3 regions of the Actinacidiphila sp. ITFR-21 genome follow, and region 2 is predicted to be linked to each of the others. Evidence: riboswitches for the same ligand, from Rfam matches in the RefSeq annotation. Region 2 holds a riboswitch; each other region holds the start of a gene.
What was found. A riboswitch is a leader RNA that binds a small molecule or an ion and turns the genes downstream of it on or off. The one in region 2 is predicted to bind S-adenosylmethionine.
Positions count from the first base shown of each region.

Region 1: linked by a shared signal. The riboswitch ahead of RLT57_RS06270 (aminotransferase class V-fold PLP-dependent enzyme) and the one ahead of RLT57_RS33580 (putative leader peptide) in region 2 are both predicted to bind S-adenosylmethionine.
Region 3: linked by a shared signal. The riboswitch ahead of RLT57_RS33435 (putative leader peptide) and the one ahead of RLT57_RS33580 (putative leader peptide) in region 2 are both predicted to bind S-adenosylmethionine.

Region 1 is NZ_CP134605.1:1,409,187-1,412,449, forward strand. It holds gene RLT57_RS06260 (hypothetical protein) at 1-169, shown strand, start outside; gene trpD (anthranilate phosphoribosyltransferase) at 174-1,226, shown strand; SAM riboswitch class IV at 1,310-1,427, shown strand; gene RLT57_RS06270 (aminotransferase class V-fold PLP-dependent enzyme) at 1,441-2,814, shown strand; gene qcrB (cytochrome bc1 complex cytochrome b subunit) at 3,064-3,263, opposite strand, start outside.
Region 2 is NZ_CP134605.1:6,393,986-6,397,248, forward strand. It holds gene RLT57_RS28310 (NtaA/DmoA family FMN-dependent monooxygenase) at 1-1,141, opposite strand, end outside; gene RLT57_RS33580 (putative leader peptide) at 1,332-1,475, opposite strand; SAM riboswitch class IV at 1,537-1,649, opposite strand; SAM riboswitch class IV at 1,831-1,941, shown strand; gene RLT57_RS33585 (putative leader peptide) at 1,984-2,127, shown strand; gene RLT57_RS28315 (ABC transporter substrate-binding protein) at 2,378-3,263, shown strand, end outside.
Region 3 is NZ_CP134605.1:4,959,235-4,962,497, forward strand. It holds gene RLT57_RS22320 (ABC transporter permease) at 1-246, opposite strand, end outside; gene RLT57_RS22325 (ABC transporter substrate-binding protein) at 255-1,412, opposite strand; gene RLT57_RS33435 (putative leader peptide) at 1,826-1,957, opposite strand; SAM riboswitch class IV at 1,998-2,109, opposite strand; gene RLT57_RS22330 (non-ribosomal peptide synthetase) at 2,353-3,263, opposite strand, start outside.

The sequences.
Region 1 (3,263 bases), 5.0 Mb from region 2:
CGCCCTGCTCGAATCCACCCCGCCCGACGGCACTCCCTCGCCGCAGGCCGCCGCCTGCTGCTTCGGCCCGCCCCCCGGCCCCGAGCGCCAACCGCGGCGCCACGGGCGGACCCCCGGCGACAGGTTGCCGCACGGGCCGCGGCGCGGCCGCCCCGCGCCGATAGGGTGACCGCATGAGCACTGAGAACCCCGCCGGAGGCGCCCGCTCGTGGCCCGACGTGCTGACCGCACTGCTGGCCGGCCGCGACCTGAGCGAAGACGACACCGCCTGGGCGATGGACCGCATCATGCGCGGTGAGGCCACCGACGTGCAGATCGCCGGGTTCGCCGTCGCGCTGCGCGCCAAAGGCGAGACCGTGGAGGAGATCTCCGGCCTGGTGCGCACGATGTACGAGCACGCCAGGACCATCGAGGTGCCCGGCCCGAGCGTGGACATCGTCGGTACCGGCGGAGACCGGGCCAGGACGGTCAACATCTCCACCATGTCCGCGATAGTGGTGGCCGGGACCGGCGCGAAGGTCGTCAAGCACGGCAGCCGGGCGGCCTCCTCGGCGAGCGGTGCCTCCGACGTCCTCGGCAAGCTCGGCGTCAATCTCGAACTGACCCCGGAGCGCGTGGTGGAGGTCGCCGCCGAGGCCGGCATCACTTTCTGCTTCGCGGTGCGCTTTCACCCGGCGCTGCGCCATGTGGCCACCGCCCGCGCCGAGTTGGGGGTGGCCACCACCTTCAACTTCCTCGGCCCGCTGACCAACCCGGCCCGGGTACGGGCCCAGGCCACCGGGGTCGCCGACGCGCGGATGGCGCCGATCCTCGCCGGGGTGCTCGCCGAGCGCGGCTCCTCCGCGCTGGTGTTCCGCGGCGACGACGGCCTGGACGAGCTGACCACCACCGCCACCTCCCAGGTCTGGGTGGTCCGCGACGGCAAGGTCGGGCAGACCTCCTTCGACCCGCGCGACGTGGGCATCGAACTGGTGCCGGTGGAGGCGCTGCGCGGCGCCGACGCGGCGTACAACGCCGAGGTGGCGCGGCGGCTGCTGGCCGGCGAGACCGGTCCGGTACGGGACGCGGTGCTGCTCAACTCGGCCGCCGCCCTGGTGGCGCTGCACCCGGGCGACGGACCGCTGGAGCAGCAGATCGCGGCCGGTATCGAGCAGGCGGCGCGGTCCGTGGACTCCGGGGCCGCCGCCGCCGTGCTGGACCGCTGGGTCGCGGCCAGCAACGCGTAGCTTTTCGTCTCATCAAAGGGGACGCCGTCCGCGTCGTGGACGGCGTCTTGCGCGTCCGCCGGCTTCTGGCACAATGTCCTCCAGGTCACGAGTGACAGCGTCAAGGCCCCGGCTCGCTGTCCGGCAACCCTCCGTCCGTGGTGGGGTGCCCCGGGTGAGGACCAGGCTGTGAGCAAGCAAGGCTCGCAGCAAGCCGGACTTGGGGAGCTCTGTCATGACGGTATACAGCCCTGCGACCGCTACCGACTGTGAGACCACGTCACCGCTGCCGGTCCTCGGACGCGACGTCCGGGTGCCGCTGGTGACGGGCGGCGAGGTCACGTACGCGGCCCTGGACTACGCGGCCAGCGCGCCGGCCCTCCAGCGGGTGTGGGACGACGTGGCCGCGTACGCGCCCTACTACGGCAGCGTGCACCGCGGCGCCGGGTACCTCTCGCAGCTGTCCACCGACCTGTTCGAGCAGAGCCGCGCGACGGTCGCGCGGTTCCTCGGCTGTCGCCCGGACGACGAGGTGGTCTTCACCCGGTCCACCACCGACTCGCTCAACCTGCTCGCGGCCGTACTGCCGGCCGGAACCCAGGTCTACGTCTTCGACACCGAGCACCACGCCTCCCTGCTGCCCTGGCAGCGCGGCGAGGACGCGCACGTCACCTGGCTGTCCGCCCCCCGCACCCCCGAACAGGCCGTCGCCGCCCTCGACGTGGCACTGCACGGCGCCCCCAAGGGCCCCAAGCTGGTCTGCGTCACCGGCGCGTCCAACGTGACCGGGGAGCTGTGGCCGGTACGGAAGCTGGCCGCCGCCGCGCACCGGCACGGCGCCCGGATCGTCCTGGACGCGGCGCAGCTGGTCCCGCACCAGGCGGTGGACATCACCGCGCTCGACGTGGACTGGGTGGCCTTCTCCGGGCACAAGCTGTACGCGCCCTTCGGCTCCGGCGTGCTCGCCGGCCGGCCCGACTGGCTGCGCGACGCCGAGCCGTACCTGGCCGGCGGCGGCGCCACCCGCAAGGTCGCCCGCCGGGTCGACGGACAGCTCGACGTCGAGTGGCACACCGCGGTGGCCGCCCGCCACGAAGCGGGATCGCCCAACGTGATCGGCGCCTACGCCATCGCGTCGGCGTGCCGCGCCCTCACCGAGGCCGGCTACGACCGGCTGGTCACCCGCGAGCGGCAGCTGCTGGCCCGGCTGCGCGAGGGGCTGGCCACGGTGCCCGAGGTGCGGGTGCTGTCCCTCTTCGGTGAGGACTCCGCCCGGGTCGGCGTGCTCTCCTTCGTCGTCCAGGGCTGGAACAGCTCGCACTTCGCCGCGGCCCTGTCCGCGGAGCACGGCATCGGGGTCCGCGACGGCCTCTTCTGCGCCCACCCGCTGGTCCGTACGCTCCTGGACAGCGAGCCCGACGAGCCCGGCGAATGCGGCGCGCCCGACGCCGCCCCCGGCGAACGCTCCCTCAACGCCATCCGCGTCAGCTTCGGCGCCGGCACCCCCGACGAACACATCGACCGCTTCCTCGACGCGGTCACCACCCTCGTCAAGGACGGCGCCCGCTGGTCCTACCGCACCGAGAACGGCCGTTGCGTCCCGGCGTAGCCCTGCGCCCCGCGTCCCCGCCCGTCACCAAGACCGGCCCCGCCATACGCCGCCCCGGCCCCCGCTTCGGGAGCCGGGGCGTTCCGGCGGGGTGCGGCGACGGGCGGCCACCCGCGCGGCCCGGCCGGCGGGCGACGGGTGACGGCCGTGGAAAACGGCAGCCGTAAACGGCCCCGGGCCGTCCCCCGCGCCCCCGGGAAGGGGTGCGGGGGACGGCCCGGGGCCGTTCGGCGACCGTACGGCGCGCGGCTAGTGGTGACCGTGTCCGCTGGTGATCTCCTCGTACTCCTCGGCCGTCGGCTTCGGGATCTGGCTGTGCTCGCCGTAGAAGTTGCGGGAGAGCCGGGCCTGGACCTTGGCGATCGGGCCGACCTTGCGTTCGACGCCGTTCTCGTCGACCTCGGGGCCGGGGTCGATCGGCCTGGGCTGGACGTGGGCGGTGAGGACGT
Region 2 (3,263 bases):
GGGTGCCGACGTAGACCTGCCGCCTGGTCAGCTCGACGACTAGTTCCCGGATCGAGAGCTTCTTCTCCTCGGCCAGCGCCCGCCACTGCGCCGCGATCGGCAGCGGGTCGCGCTTGCCCACGCCGGCCCGGCCCCGCGCGATGGTGTTCTCGCCGACCAGCGGATCGACCGCGGGCAGCGGCCCGTCGGGGTCGTACGCGCTCAGGTCGCGGTTCCACAGCTGCTCCAGGAACTTGATCGCGGTCTGCCCGCTGACCTGCTGGTGCCGGACCACATCCGCCCTCTCGTGCGCCTCCGCCTCGGTGTCGCCCAGGACGAAGGTGATGCCCGGCAGTACCAGCAGCTCCTCGGGGGAGCGCCCGTACTTCGCCAGCCGGCCCTTGACGTCGGCGTAGAACGCCTTTCCCGCCTCCAGGGTGCCGTGCCGGGTGAAGATGACGTCCGCAGCCGACGCCGCGAACTCCCGGCCCTGCTCGGAGTCGCCGGCCTGGAAGACCACCGGGCGGCCCTGCGGGCTGCGCGGCACGTTGAAGTGGCCGGAGACGTCGAAGTGGTCGGCGTGATGGTCGAAGCGCCCGGGACCCGGCGCGGCCAGGAACCGGCCGGACTCCTTGTCGGCGATGATCTCGTCACCGCGCCAGGAGTCGAACAGCTTCCACGTCGCCTCCAGGAACTGCCGGGCCCGCTCGTAGCGGTCGTCCTGGGCGAGGAAGCCGCCGCGGCGGAAGTTCTCGCCGGTGAAGGCGTCCCAGGAGGTGACGACGTTCCAGGCGGCGCGTCCGGCCGACAGGTGGTCCAGGGAGGCGAACTGGCGGGCCACCTCGTACGGTTCGTTGAAGGTGGAGTTGATCGTCCCGGCCAGTCCCAGCCGGTCGGTGACGGCGGCCAGCGCGGCGAGGACGGTGAAGGTGTCGGGGCGTCCCACCACGTCCAGGTCGTAGATCTCGCCGCCCTGCTCGCGCAGCCGCAGGCCCTCGGCCAGGAACAGGAAGTCGAACCTGGCCCGCTCGGCGGTACGGGCCAGGTGCGCGAAGGAGCTGAACTCGATCTGGCTGCCGGCCGCCGGGTCGCTCCACACCGTGGTGTTGTTGACGCCGGGGAAGTGGGCCGCGAGGTGGATCTGCTTGCGGGGTCTGCTCATGCGGGCGGGCCTCCTTGGGGCTTCGCGCGGGGCGCTCGGGCCGCGGCGTGGCAGTGGGCGGGGCAGGGCGGGGCGGTCGAAGTGGCCCGCGCGGGTGCCGGCCTCACCGTCGGCGCCGGGGGTCCGGTGCCGCGTCCGGCGGGCCGAGCGGGTCGGGGTCGGGGTTCCGGCCGCCCCCGACCGGCGGGGGCTAGGAGCGCCGAAGGCAGCGGGGAAGCGGCGCGGGCGGGGATGCGGTGGGCCGCAGGGCGGCCGTCGGCTGACCCGGACACAGCGCGCCGGCGACGCGCTGGAGGTCGATGTGACGCCGTGAGTACATGGCAACGGTGGTCATGAACCGCCCAGGGTTTTCCCGCACCACGTCACCTCCGCCTCGATCGGCTCGCACCCGCTCGAGCCCGCGCTTGCGGAGCCGTCTTCGGTCCCGCCCGGTCGTCACCTGGAGCACCCCGCCGCGGAGGAGGGTTGCCGTTCAGCGAGCCAGGGCTTGTCGCTGACACTCATGACCTGCCAGCACCGTAACTCCGCGACGCCGCCGGACACAATCCCCCACCGGCCGAACACCGGCCGCCCCACGACCGTTTCCCCGGTGCGGCGGCCGGTACGCGTGCCCCGGGGGGCCCGGACAGTGACGTTCGTCGCTCCCGCGGGGATTGTCCGAAAGTCGCCGGGCGGTTAACGTGACCCCTGGTTACGAGCGTCAGCGCGCAGCCCTGGCTGGCTGACCAGCAACCCTCCTCCGCGGCGGGGTGCTCCAGGTGACGACCCGACGGGACACGGACGTCCCGTAAGCGCGGTGCCCCCAAGGGCCCGACGGGACCGAGGGGAACGAGGGGACGGACATGGACATACGGCACTGCCGGCACGCGGCACGCCCGCGTGGTGCGTTCCCGGTCCTTGTGGTCCGCCGCCATGTCGACCTGCTGCGGGTCAGCAGCGCCCTGTGTCCGGGTACCGAGACGTCCCCGGGCCCGCTGACCGTCTGAGGACCCGCCCGCGACCGGCCCGGTTTGGTCCGGTCCGGTCCCGGCGCTCCGGCTCCGTACCGCTCCCGTTCCTTCCCGCCCGCCGTCGCCGCGCGGCCGGCCGGGGCCCGCTCCGGCGGCCCCTCGTGGTGCTGCGGGCAGTCGCGCGACCGGATCCCCGCCCGGCCGCCCCCCTTTTCTCTTCTCTTCCCCCGTCCCGGTGCCCGCCACGTCCCGCACCGGGACCGACCACCGTGCGAGAGGCAATCCCGTGACCACCGAAAGACGCTCCAGCCGCCGCGTACCGCGCCTGGCCGCGGCCACCGCCGCGGCAGCCGTGGGACTGACCCTGCTGGTCGCCTGCGGCAGCTCCTCCGACGACTCCGGCTCGGCCGCGCCCTCCGGTACCGGCGCCACGACCGCCGCCGCCCCGGCCACGTCGGCCGCCTCCACCGCCATCCCGGACCAGGACGTCGTCTCCGCCGTCGCCACCGACCCGACGCTGAACGCGGAGCTGCCCGCCAAGATCCGCGCCGCCGGCAAGCTGACCCTCGGCACCACCCAGACGCCCGGCGTCTCCGGCCTGCCGCACGGCGGCGAGAACTCCGACGGCGACCCCATCGGCCTCGACGTCGACCTGCGCAACGCCGTCGCCAAGGTGCTCGGCGTCACCTGGAACGTGGAGTACGGCACCTTCCCCACGGTGATCCCCGGCGTCCAGAACGCCAAGTACGACGTCGGCCAGGACAACTTCGGCGTCACCAAGGCCCGCGAGGAGGTGGTCGACTTCGCGACCTACCTCAACGACGGCCAGTCCTTCCTGGGCGCCAAGGACGTACCGATCGACTCCGCCACGCAGCTCACCGACCTGTGCGGGCTGACGATCGCCACCAGCCCGGGGTCGACCTTCCAGCAGATCCTCACCGACGGCGCCTCCAAGTGCGCCGGGGTCGGCAAGAAGCCGTACAAGGTCCAGTACTTCACCGACAGCGCGCCGATCTTCCTCGGCCTGGCCAACGGCAAGGTGGACATCTACTTCGGCCCGACGCTCAGCCTGAAGTACGACGCGACCCACGTGCCGAACACCAAGTACCTCGGCCAGATCAGCACCACGCCGGTCGGGTTCGTCACCGCCAAGGGCTCGCCGATCGCCAAGG
Region 3 (3,263 bases), 1.4 Mb from region 2:
GACGGCGGCGCTGTCGCGCAGCGGCAGTCCCGGACTGTCGTGCACGACCTCGGTGATCGTACTGAAGGCGGCCCAGGCGAGGACGCCGGCGCCGGTGAGGACCGGGTTGACGCGGACCGGGTGGGTGACCTTCTCCAGGGCCGCGTGGATACGCGCCGCGCCCTGGACGGTCGTCCCGGTGGGGGCCGCCGTCCCGGCCGCCGCCGGGGTGGCGGCCGGGACGGCGTTGAGCGTGGTGGGGTCCATGGTCTTCCTCAGAAGTCGAGACCGAGGTTGACGAAGACCTTGTCGGCCAGCGCCCGGGCGTCGGTACCGGCGGGGAGGAAGCCGGTGTGGATGAACTTGTCGATGCCCGGCTCGAGGACCCGCTGCAGGTTCTTGGGCGAGGGGTCGAAGGTGAGGGTCTGCAGCACCGGCAGGATGTTGGCCGCCGTGTCCGGGACGTAGTGCCTGCCGGACTCGATCTCGGCGGTCTCCTGCAGGTTCGCCCCCACGTAGCGCGAGCCGCGCGCCCAGGCGTTGACCAGCCTGGCGGCGGTGACCGGGTCCTGGCTGACGAAGGTCTCGTTCAGGGCGACCGCGCAGCACGGGTAGGAGGCGTTGCGGCTCAGGTCGCGGTTGTCGGAGAGTTCCTTTGCCCAGCCGTCCTTGACCCCCTGGATGATCGGCAGGAAGCCGCCGGCGGTCGCGATGGCGTCGACCTTTTTGTCCTGGAGCGCCTTCGGTAGGAGGTCCTGTTCGATGACGACCCACTCGACCTGCTTGGCCGCCGGACTGGAGTTGATGCCGGCGTCGAGCAGGTCGAGGGAGAAGAAGTTGGGCGCCGAGCCCTGCAGGCTGCTCACGCCGATCTTCCGGCCCTTGAGCGCGGCCACGGTGGGCACCGAGCCGTCGTTGCGGGCGTAGAGGTCGAGGCAGCCGTGGTGCAGCCCGCCGGACAGCTTGACCGGGGTGCCGTTGTAGATCGGGCCGAGGAAGTTGAAGAAGATGCCGTTGGTCGCTATGTACTTGCCCGAGCCGACGGCGGCGGTGGCGTCCTCGTCGGTGCCGGTCTTCTTCAGGACGACGTTCAGCCCGGCGTCCCGGAAGAAGCCCTTCTCGTAGGCGACGATCAGCGGCGCGTCGCAGACGCCGCTGGGGGCGGTGACGGTCAGCTGCCGGTCGGCCCACGACCTCGTCACGGTGAGGCCGTCGGCGGTGCCGCTGTCCTTCGTGTCGCTCCTGATGAAGGCCCAGCTGCCCAGGCCGGCTGCAGCGGCGGCGCCCACGCCGACGGCGCCGAAGGTGAGCAGGCGGCGCCGGGAGACGCTTTTGGCGGCGTCGAGGTCGACGTTCGCCTCGACGAGGCCGGGCTGCGGTGGTTCGGGGTTCGCGTCGCCGGGTTGTGGCGTCTGCGGAATGTCGTCACTCATGGTTCGGGAATCCTGTCCGGTATTCGGGCATGGCGGATTTGCGGACCGGCTCCAATGGCAGCCGCATGCGTACGGAGATCTGTTCGCGCGACCGGTTTCCGGGTCGGCGGGAGAAAGCACACGCGTTCACGCGGACGTCATCGACCGCGGGGCACCGGATTTTCCGGGAAGGCGACTGGGCGTGTCAGGCGCGGCAGGCGGCCGAATCCGTCGGTGCTCACCGCGCCGCGTACGGGATACGGTTCCGCGGGGGATCGCCGGGGAGGTACGCCGGGCCGGCCGGCGTGATCCCGCGCCGACCGGCTACCGTGCGTGCCGCGCGGGCCGTGCCGTGCCCGCCGGGCCGCGGCCGGAGCCGCCGTCAGGTCCGGCCCGGTGGCGGCATGTTGCCCGCCCGGGGCGGCCGCGCCGTGTCAGCGGCCGGCGGGCAGCCCGGGACAGAGAGCGGCGGCGACGCGCTGAAGGTCGATGTGACGACGGGAGGAGCTCCGGAACGCCCGTACGGCGCTGCGACCTTCGGGCCGCGACGTCTGCCGCTCACCCATCGTCAGCACCTCCACTTGGCGGCGGGCGCACCGCCCGCCGGTCTCGCGCTTGCCGGGCCCCTGCGGCACGGCCGGGTGTTCACCTGGAGCACCCCGCCGCGGAGGAGGGTTGCCGGTCAGCAGGCCAGGGCCGAACGCTGACACTCATCACCTGTCGGCAGGAAGATAGCCCCGTGCGGGGCGGCGGGGCAAGAGTTCGGGGGGAATTCGGCGCACACCGATTCGCGGTGGCCGTATGCCGCCCGGCCACCGCGTTCCGCCCCGGTATTACCGCAACACCGGTGCAACAATTCGGCTTCGCGGGCCGGAACACCGGATCGCTTCTCGGCGGCATTCCGGCCGCCGTCGACGTGTTTCCACCGGTGCGCCGGCCCCGAGGCGCGGCTGTCAGGGGATCAGGAGGTCATCTCCGCCCTGCCGAGCAGCCGCAGGTCCTCACGGCGGGCGGCCGACGGCGGTCGCAGGGCCGCCGCGTAGTGGTGGAAGACCTCGGAGTCCAGGGGGATCCACTCGACGGCCGCGGAGTCGACGAACTCGTGGCAGTTGCGGCTGACGTCGGGGGAGGGCACGTCGCGGAAGAGCTCGGTCAGGGTCCGCGGGCCCGCGGCGGGGTCGGGCAGCACCGCGGCGAGCCGCTGGAGCAGCGGCGAGTCCTGTTCGGCGACGCGCCGCCGGAACTCCGCGTAGTCGACGCTCCGCAGGCCGAACCGGGCGGCGACGTGGCCGAGCAGGTCGTCCAGGCGGGTCGACTCGCGCTGCACGACGTGGAAGGTCTGCCCCACGCGGCTGTCGCGGACGGCGGTCGCGATGAGGCGGCTGACGTTGTCGACCGGGGTGAAGTCGCCGAGCGCGCCGGTGCCGAAGGTGACGCCGAGTTCGACGGACGCGTCCAGCAGGAACTCGGCCAGGCTGCCGCCGTGGCTGAAGACCCCGGTGCGCGTGTTCGGCATCACCTCGCCCATCCGGTAGAGGCTCACCGGCAGGCCGTACCGGCGGCGCGCGTCCCGCAGCATGGCCTCGGCGACCCACTTGCTCTGGCCGTAGCCGTCGTCCGGCACGTCCTCGACGGAGGGGAAGGAGTCCTCGTCGGGCACGGCCCCGGTCCGGGGGAAGATGCCGAGCGTCGACAGGTGGTGGACGGGCCGCGCGGGACCCGTCCCGGCGGTGGCCAGGCGGATCACCTCACGGGTGCCGAGCACGTTGACCGCGCGCAGCCGCTGGTAGGGGTAGACGAGGTTGACCTCGGCGCCCGAGTGGACGACGGCGTCGGTGCCGTCGGCGAGCTCCTGGAAGGCGGCCGGCGACA